DNA from 2 places in the Herbidospora sp. NBRC 101105 genome. Region 2 is predicted to be linked to the other one. Evidence: riboswitches for the same ligand, from Rfam matches in the RefSeq annotation. Region 2 holds a riboswitch; the other holds the start of a gene.

The links. Region 2 has a riboswitch for glycine ahead of gcvT (glycine cleavage system aminomethyltransferase GcvT). Riboswitches for the same ligand answer to the same signal wherever they lie in the genome.
Region 1: another riboswitch for glycine. It lies ahead of gcvP (aminomethyl-transferring glycine dehydrogenase); the one in region 2 lies ahead of gcvT (glycine cleavage system aminomethyltransferase GcvT).

What each region holds. Positions count from the first base shown of each region.
Region 1 is NZ_BSSX01000001.1:1,790,338-1,795,137, forward strand. Features, by position in the region: gene ftsR (transcriptional regulator FtsR) at 1-615, shown strand, start outside; gene QSK34_RS07825 (bifunctional nuclease family protein) at 701-1,171, shown strand; gene QSK34_RS07830 (MerR family transcriptional regulator) at 1,318-1,938, shown strand; glycine riboswitch at 1,979-2,074, shown strand; glycine riboswitch at 2,075-2,176, shown strand; gene gcvP (aminomethyl-transferring glycine dehydrogenase) at 2,213-4,800, shown strand, end outside.
Region 2 is NZ_BSSX01000008.1:117,492-122,291, reverse strand. Features, by position in the region: gene QSK34_RS30245 (L-serine ammonia-lyase) at 1-1,062, opposite strand, end outside; gene gcvH (glycine cleavage system protein GcvH) at 1,073-1,462, opposite strand; gene gcvT (glycine cleavage system aminomethyltransferase GcvT) at 1,459-2,529, opposite strand; glycine riboswitch at 2,563-2,657, opposite strand; glycine riboswitch at 2,658-2,755, opposite strand; gene QSK34_RS30230 (gamma-glutamyl-gamma-aminobutyrate hydrolase family protein) at 2,772-3,464, opposite strand; gene QSK34_RS30225 (3-oxoacyl-ACP reductase) at 3,470-4,234, opposite strand; gene QSK34_RS30220 (aldehyde dehydrogenase family protein) at 4,242-4,800, opposite strand, start outside.

The DNA.
Region 1 (4,800 bases), on a different contig from region 2:
GAGGTGCTCGCCCAGCTTCAGGGCGAGTTCCCCGACGTGACGATCTCCAAGATCCGGTTCCTGGAGGGCGAAGGGCTCATCGAGCCCGAGCGCACCCCTTCCGGCTACCGCAAGTTCACCCCCGGCGACGTGGAGCGCCTGCGGTTCATCCTGACCGCACAGCGCGACCGCTACCTGCCGCTGCGGGTGATCAAATCCCAGCTCGACGAGTCGGCCCGCCCCCGGGCGGTCGACGCCGAGCCGGTGTCGGTGCGGCTCAGCCGCGAGGAGCTGCTCGCCGCGGCCGAGATCGACGACGAGACGCTGGCCGAGCTCGAAGACTACGGCCTGATCGCCCCGACGGCCCGGCTCTACGACGAGGCCGCCCTCGAGATCGCCCGCACCGTCGGGGCGCTGGCCGCCTTCGGCCTCCACGCCCGTCACCTGCGCGCGGTCAAGGCCGCCGCCGAACGCGAGGCGGGCCTGGTCGAACAGGCCGTCGCGCCGCTGCTGCGCCGCCGGGCCCCGGGGGCCGTCGACCATGCCGGGGAATCGGCACGGGAGATCTCCGGGTTGTTATTACGTATCCACGCCGCGCTGCTGGAAGGGGCCGTCCGCGGCTCTCTCGGCCGTTGACGCGGGTCCGGCGCGCGGGTGTTACGTTGAATGCCTGGTGAGTTGAATACCTGGTGAAATGCCGCATCCCGGAGAGTGAGCGCCTGTGTTGCAGATGGAGTTCGTGGGGGTCCGGGTGGAGATGCCCTCGAACCAGCCGATCGTCCTTCTCAAGGAGGCGAACGGCGACCGCTACCTGCCGATCTGGATTGGCATGACCGAGGCGACCGCGATCGCGCTCGCCCAGGCCGACGAACCGCCGCCCCGGCCGCTGACCCACGATCTGTTCCGCAATGTGCTGGGCGCGTTGAAGGTGTCACTCGAACGCGTCAACATCGTCGCGCTGCGTGACGGAATCTTCTACGCCGACCTCGTGTTCTCCAACGGCGTAGAGGTAAGCGCACGTCCTTCCGACTCCATCGCGCTGGCCCTGCGGACCGACGCGCTGATCTTCGCCAGCGAGGAGGTCATGCGGGAGAACGGCGTCAGCATGGCCGATGACCAGGAGGACGAGGTCGAGAAGTTCCGGGAGTTCCTGGACAACATCAGCCCCGAGGATTTCGGCCGTGCCGGTTGAGTTGAGGGGTTATCTCACCTTCACGACGCGCCGGGGGCGGTCGTTGACTGTGCCTTTCCCCAGTCCTACGGTGCAAGGGAATCCACGGTTGTAGTTCGCGTACCCCCAGATCAGACCGTGGGATGAGAGAAAGCCGGAGGTCCGCAGTGGCGGTCAGCAGCGGCGAGGGTAACAAGGCCGACCAGCACGACTCGGCTCAGCGTGAGTCGGCGCGGGAGCGCGCCGGCGAGCAGGGTCTGCTGTTCGACGAGCGGCCCGCGGCGGTGCGCGACGACATCGGCTACCGCGGCCCCACGGCATGCGCTGCCGCCGGGATCACCTACCGCCAGCTCGACTACTGGGCCCGCACCGACCTGGTGCAGCCGACGATCCGGGCGGCCCAGGGCTCCGGCTCCCAGCGGCTCTACAGCTTCCGCGACATCCTGGTGCTCAAGGTCGTCAAGCGGCTCCTCGACACCGGCGTCTCCCTCCAGCAGATCCGCACCGCCGTCCAGCACCTGCGCGACCGCGGGGTCAACGACCTGGCCCAGATCACGCTCATGAGCGACGGCGTCAGCGTCTACGAGTGCACCTCCGCCGACGAGGTCATCGACCTTCTCCAAGGAGGGCAGGGGGTCTTCGGCATCGCCCTCGGCCGGGTCTGGCGCGAGGTCGAGGGATCGCTCGCGGAGCTGCCGGGGGAACTGGCGGTCGGCCCCGACACTGACGAGGCCGACCACCCCTCCGACGAACTGGCCCAGCGCAGGCGGGCCCGCCGCACCGGTTGAGGCTCCATCTCCCGGGTACGGGTAAGGTTGTCGTAGCCATCGACCCTGCGCGGGAGAGTCCCCATCAGCACTGATGGGGCGCCGAAGGAGCAAACCTCCCCGGAATCTCTCAGGCACCCGGTACCGCCAGGCGAGGCAGCTCTGAAAAGCAGGTCCGCCGTCCAGGCGGCGCCTCACCGAAGGGGAAAACCGGCCGACGGCGTCCGGTGAAGCTCTCAGGTTCCATGACAGAGGGGGAGACCGCCCTGGTCTCGTCTGCCCTGGAGTTCCTGTCATGACCGATCGCACACCGCTCCGTGACCTGGACGCCCCGCCGTTCGCCACCCGCCACATCGGGCCCTCCGACGCCGCTCAGGCGCGCATGCTGGAGGCCGTCGGCTACGAGACGATCGCCGACCTGGTGGCCGTGGCGGTGCCCGAGTCGATCCGCACCACCCGCGCCCTCGACCTGCCGGCCGCCGTGTCGGAGCCGGAGGCGCTCGCCGAACTGCGCGCGCTGGCCGCCCGCAACACCGTGCTGACCTCGATGATCGGGCTGGGCTACCACGACACCATCACGCCCGGCGTGGTGCTGCGCAACGTGCTGGAGAACCCGGGCTGGTACACCGCGTACACGCCCTACCAGCCGGAGATCTCGCAGGGGCGCCTGGAGGCGCTGCTCAACTTCCAGACCGTGGTCAGCGACCTGACCGGGCTCGACGTCGCCGGGGCCTCGCTCCTCGACGAGGCCACCGCCGCCGCCGAGGCGATGACGCTGGCCCGCCGGGCCTCCAAGGTCAAGAGCGACGTCTTCGTCGTGGACGCCGACGCCCTGCCGCAGACCAAGGCGGTGCTGGCCACCCGGGCCGAGCCGCTGGGCATCACCCTCGTCGAGTCCGACCACACCGGCGAACTGCCCGAGTGCTTCGGCGTCCTGGTCCAGTACCCGGGGGCCTCCGGCCGGGTGGCCGACTTCCGCGAGCTGGCGGGCCGGGCCAAGGCCGCCGGGGCGGTCGTGACCGTGGCGGCCGACCTGCTGGCGCTGACCGTGCTGGAGGCGCCCGGCACCCTCGGGGCCGACATCGCGATCGGCTCGTCGCAGCGCTTCGGCGTGCCCCTCGGCTTCGGCGGCCCGCACGCCGCCTACATGTCGGTCCGCGAGGGCCTGCAGCGGCAGATGCCCGGCCGTCTGGTCGGGGTGTCGGTCGACGCCGACGGGCGGCCGGCGTACCGGCTGGCCCTGCAGACCCGCGAGCAGCACATCCGCCGCGAGAAGGCGACCAGCAACATCTGCACCGCCCAGGTGCTCCTGGCGGTGATCGCCTCCATGTACGCCGTCTACCACGGCCCCGAGGGCCTGCGCCGGATCGCCCAGCGGGTGCACCGGCACGCCGCCGTGCTGGCCGCCGGGCTGCGGGCGGGGGGCGTCGAGGTCGTCCACGACGAGTTCTTCGACACCGTGACCACCCACGTGCCCGGCCGCGCGGCCGAGATCGCCGAGGCGGCCCGCGAGCGCGGCGTCAACGTGCGGCAGGACGGCGCCGACCACGTCGCGGTCGCCTGCGACGAGAAGACGACCTCCGCGCACCTGGAGGCCGTCTGGGCGGCCTTCGGCGTCGAGGGGCCGTCGGTGGACGACCTGGACATCTCGACCGACGACGCGCTGCCCCAGGACCTCCAGCGCACCACCGGCTACCTGACCCACCCGGTCTTCCACGCCCACCGCTCCGAGACGGCGATGCTGCGCTACCTGCGCAAACTCCAGGACAAGGACATCGCGCTCGACCGGTCGATGATCCCGCTGGGCTCCTGCACGATGAAGCTCAACGCGACCACCGAGATGGAGCCGATCACCTGGCCGGAGTTCGCCTCCATCCACCCGTTCGCGCCCGCCGGCCAGACCGGCGGCTACGTCGACCTGATCCAGGGACTGGAGAGCTGGCTGGCCGAGGTGACCGGCTACGACGCGGTCTCCATCCAGCCCAACGCCGGGTCGCAGGGCGAGTTCGCCGGCCTGCTGGCCATCCGCGCCTACCACCGGGCGAACGGCGACGCCGAGCGCGACGTCTGCCTGATCCCGTCGTCGGCCCACGGCACCAACGCCGCCTCCGCCGTCATGGCGGGCATGCGCGTCGTCGTGGTGGCCTGCGACGCCGACGGCAACGTCGACCTGGCCGACCTCGACGCCAAGATCGCCAAGCACGCCGACCGGCTCGCCGCGATCATGGTCACCTACCCGTCGACCCACGGCGTCTACGAGGAGACCATCGTCGAGCTGTGCGCCAAGGTGCACGCCGCCGGCGGCCAGGTCTACGTCGACGGGGCCAACCTCAACGCCCTCGTCGGCCTGGCCAAGCTGGGCGAGTTCGGGGCCGACGTGTCCCACCTGAACCTGCACAAGACCTTCTGCATCCCGCACGGCGGCGGCGGCCCCGGCGTCGGCCCGGTCGCCGTCAAGGCCCACCTGGCCGACTTCCTGCCGGGACGCGGCGTCGTGGGCCAGGTCTCGGCCGCGCCGTACGGCTCGGCGGGCATCCTGCCGATCTCGTGGGCGTACGTGCGGATGATGGGCGCCGACGGGCTCAAGGCCGCCACCGAGCAGGCCATCCTGTCGGCCAACTACCTGGCCCGGCGGCTCGCGCCGCACTACCCGGTCCTCTACACCGGGCGCGAGGGCCTGGTGGCCCACGAGTGCATCGTCGACCTGCGCGCGATCACCAAGGAGACCGGCGTCACCGTCGACGACGTCGCCAAGCGGCTCATCGACTACGGCTTCCACGCCCCGACCATGTCCTTCCCCGTGGCCGGCACGCTGATGATCGAGCCGACCGAGTCGGAGGACCTGGCCGAGCTCGACCGCTTCGTCGACGCGATGGTCGCCAT
Region 2 (4,800 bases):
CGCCATCGAGCAGGCCGACCCGACCTCGCCCTGGCAGCCGACCTCCGCGCCCGAGATGGAGGCGTTCTCCTTGAAGAGCACGCCGACCGCGCCCGCCGTGAGCAGGAACCGCACCACCGCGTCGTCGTCGGCGCCCGGGATGAACCGGGTGTAGTAGGACAACACCGCCGGGACGATGCCCGCCGCGCCGTTGGTCGGCGCGGTCACGATGCGCCCGCCCGCCGCGTTCTCCTCGTTGACGGCCAGCGCGAACAGTGTCACCCAGTCCATCGCCTGGAGCGGGTCGCCGTCGGCCGGTTCGCTCTGCAGGCGGCGCTGGAGCTGGTGGGCCCGGCGCTTCACCTTCAGCCCGCCCGGCAGCACGCCCTCGCGCGACGACCCGCGCCGCACGCACTCGTCCATGACCCGCCACAGGTGCAGCAGCTGCGACTTGATCTGCTCCTCGGTACGGCCGAAGGCCCGCTCGTTGGCCATCATCAGCCCCGAGATCGACAGACCCGTCTCGGCGCACTGTGCCAGCAGCTCACCGGCCGTGGTGAACGGATGGGGGAGCGGGGTGTCGTCGGGTTTGATGCGGTCGGCGCCGGTGGCGTTCTCGTCGACGACGAACCCGCCGCCGACCGAGTAGTAGACCTTTTCCCGCAGCACGTCGCCGCTGTCGCCCCACGCGGTGAACCGCATGCCGTTGGGGTGGTGGGGCAACGAGACCTTCCGCTCGAACACCAGGTCGTCGCCGACCACGAAGGGCACCGAACGCTGCCCCATCAGCGACACCGTGCCGGCCGCGCGCATCGCGGCCAGCTTGCCGTCGACCGCGTCGACGTCGACGAGCTCGGGCTTCTCCCCGGACAGGCCCAGCAGCACGGCCTTGTCGCTGCCGTGGCCCTTGCCGGTCAGGCCGAGGGAGCCGTAGAGGATGACCTGCACCCGCACGGTCTTCTCCAGGAGACCGTCGTGCAGCAGGCCGCGCGCGAACTTGTGCGCGGCCGCCATCGGGCCGCCCGTGTGTGAACTGGACGGCCCGATGCCCACCTTGAACAGGTCGAAGACGCTGATCGCCATGGGCGGACGATCAGCTGTCGCCGGAGATCAGGGCGGTGTACTCCTCGGCGGTGAGCAGATCGTCGGGGGTGCCGGTGATGCGCACCTGGAACAACCAGCCGTCGCCGTAGGGGTCGCTGTTGACCAGCGAGGGGTCGTCGACGACCGTCGAGTTGACCGCGGTGACCTCGCCGCTCACCGGGGCGTAGATGTCGCTGACCGACTTGGTCGACTCGACCTCGCCCACCGCGTCGCCCAGCTCGATGTTCGACCCGACCTCCGGCGGCTGGACGTACACGACGTCGCCGAGCTGCTCGGACGCGTAGGCGGTGATTCCCACCGTGACGGTCAGACCGTCATCGAGCCCGGCCACCCACTCGTGCTCCTTGGTGTAGCTGAGCTCGTCGGGAATGCTGCTCACTTCTTCCTCCTGTAGAAAGGCAGGTCAACGACGTCGACCGGTTCGTGGGAGCCGCGGATGTCCACGGCGGCGGGGGTGGCGGTCACGTAGGCCATCGCGATCGGACGGCCGATCGACGGCGACGGGGCCCCGCTGGTGACCTCGCCGACCACGGCGCCGTCGGCGTCGACGACGGCGAAGCCGTGGCGGGGCACGCGGCGGCCCTTCATCACCAGGCCGACCAGGCGCTTCGCCGGTTCGGCCCCGTCGAGCGCGGCGCGGCCGACGAAGTCGCCCTGCTTGTCGAAGCGCACGACTCTGCCCAGACCGGCGTCCATGGGCGTGGTGGCCGAGGTGAGCTCGTTGCCGTACAGCGGCATGCCGGCTTCGAGCCGCAGGGTGTCGCGGGCGCTCAGCCCGGCGGGCACCAGGCCCTCGGCGGCCCCGGCCTCCATGAGCGCGCCCCACAGGTCCACCGCGTCGTCGGCCGCGACGAACAGCTCGAAGCCGTCTTCGCCGGTGTAGCCGGTGCGGGCGATCAGGGCGCCGACGCCCGCGACCGTGCCCGGGAGGCCGGTGTAGTACTTGAGGTTGGCCAGGTCGGCGTCGGTGAGCTTGGCGACGATCTCCTGGGAGCGCGGGCCCTGGACGGCCAGCAGCGCGTAGGCGTCGGAGCGGTCGTCGACCACGGCGTCGAAGGCCTTCGCGCGGTCGGTGAGCTCGCGGGCGACCCGAAGGTAGTTGGAGGCGTTGGCGCAGACCATGAACTCCTCCGGCGCCAGCCGGTAGACGATCAGGTCGTCGACGATGCCCCCGTCGGCCTCGCACATCATCGTGTAGCGGGCCCGGCCCGGCTCCAGGGCGCCCAGGTTGCCGACCAGCGCGTAGTCGAGGGCGTCGGCCGCGCCCGCGCCGGTCACGTGGATCTCACCCATGTGGGACAGGTCGAACAGCCCCGCGGCGGTGCGGACGGCGGTGTGCTCGGCCGACTCACTTCCGTAGCGCAGCGGCATCAGCCAACCGGCGAAGTCGGTCAGGGTCGCGCCGAGGCTCTTGTGCACCTCGTGCAGCGGGGTCGGTCGGGACATGAAGCGCACCTCGAATAAGGTCGGATGTCAGCATCCTCCCCCTCTGTCATGGGTGCCTGAGAGCTTCGCCCGAGTTTTGCCGGACTTTCACCTTCGGCGAGGCCACCGGCCTGCTTTCCAGAGGACACCTCGCCCGCACGGTCCTTTGCCTTGAGAGGTTCGCGGGGAGGGCTTGCTCCTTCAGGGTCCCTGGCCGGCTGCCAGGGCGCTCTCCCGCGCGGGATCAATGGTGTGCGGTCAGCCTATCTGCCCCGTATGGCCGGACGAAACCCGGCGCGGGTGACGAACGACCCGAACACCGGCGCCTCCTCGTCGGCCTCCGGATGCCACTGCACCGCCCACACGGTGTCGTCGAGCCTGACGGCCTCGATCGTGCCGTCGTCGGCGCGGGCGATCGGTTCCAGGCCCGGCGCCAGGCGGTCGACGGCCTGGTGGTGGTAGTGGGCGGGCGTGATCTCCCCGGTGCCGTAGAGCCGTCGCAGCGGCTCCTCCAGACGTACCGGGACCCGGCCGTAGACGCCCGGCGCGGGGGAGTGGCGGTCGGTGCCGCACACGTCGGGCAGGTGCTGGACCAGCGTGCCGCCCAGCGCCACGTTGAGCACCTGGAGGCCCCGGCAGATGCCCAGCAGCGGAATGCGGGCCTGGAGCGCGGCCTTGACGAGGGAGAACTCGGCGTCGTCGCGGAAGTCCCTGACGTGTCCCGTCCTCGGGTGCCGCACGCCGCCGTAACGGCCGGGGTCGATGTCGCCGCCCCCGGCCAGGATCAGGCCGTCGAGACGGTCGACGAGCTCGCCCGGGTCGCCGGCGGGCGGCAGGATCACCGGCTGCCCGCCGGCCCGTTCGACGTGCCTGACGTAGTCCCACGGCAGCAGGGCCGCGGGGGTGTCCCAGACCGTGAAACGCGCGGGTTCGGCGTAACACGTGATACCGATCACGGGCCTCACAGGGGCGTCACGTACGCCCCGGAGATGCCGCCGTCGACGAGGAACTCGGCGGCGGTGACGAACGACGCGTCGTCGGAGGCCAGGAACGCCACGGCGGCGGCGATCTCCTCGGCCCGCGCGAACCGGCCGAGCGGCACGTGCACCAGACGGCGCTGCGCCCGCTCGGGGTCCTTGGCGAACAACTCGCGCAACAGCGGCGTGTCGACCGGGCCGGGGCACAACGCGTTGACCCGGATGCCCTCGCGCGCGAACTGCACGCCCAGCTCACGGGTCATCGCCAGCACCCCGCCCTTGGACGCGGTGTAGGAGATCTGCGAGGTCGCCGACCCCATGACCGCCACGAACGAGGCGGTGTTGATGATCGACCCCTTGCCCTGTCGTTGCATGTAGGGGATCGCGTGCTTGCAGCACAGGTAGACGCTGGTCAGGTTGACCTCCTGCACGCGCCGCCAGGCGTCCATGCCGGTGGTCAGGATCGAGTCGTCGTCGGCGGGGGAGATCCCGGCGTTGTTGAACGCGATGTCGACGCTGCCAAACTCGGCGAACGCCGTGGCGAACATCCGGACCACGTCGTCTTCCTGGGACACGTCGGCCCTGACGAACAGGCCGCCGACCTCCTCGGCGGCGCTGCGGCCCGCCTCCTCGTCGAGGTCGGCGAGGACGAGTTTGGCGCCCTCCTCGGCGAACCGGCGCGCGGTCGCCAGCCCGATTCCCCCGGCGGCGCCGGTGATGACGGCGACCCGGTCCTGCAAGCGTTGCATGTGGTTCCTAATCCGTTGCGATGAAGACGTTCTTGGTCTCGGTGAAGGCGGCCAGCGCGTCGGGGCCGAGCTCACGGCCCAGGCCCGACTGCTTGAAGCCGCCGAAGGGCGTCCAGTAGCGCACCGACGAGTGGGAGTTGACGCTGAGGTTCCCCGCCTCGACGGCGCGCGCGACCCGGAACGCCCGGCCGACGTCGCGGGTCCAGATGGAGCCCGACAGGCCGTAGGGCGTGTCGTTGGCCCTGGCGACGGCGTCGTGCTCGTCGTCGAACGGGACCACCGACACGACCGGGCCGAAGACCTCGTCGCGGTAGGCCGGGTCGTCGTCGCCGGTGAGGATCGTCGGCGGGAACCAGTAGCCGGGGCCTTCGGGGCAACTGCCCTGGAAGTAAGGGTCCGACACGTAGGAGCGCACCCGGGCGAGGTGTTCGGCGCTGACCAGCGGGCCCATCTGGGTGTCCTCAGCCGTGGGGTCGCCCGTCCTGATCGCCTTCACGGCCTCGGTGAGCCGGGCGAGGAACTCGTCGTGGACGGAACGCTCCACCAGGATGCGCGATCGGGCGCAG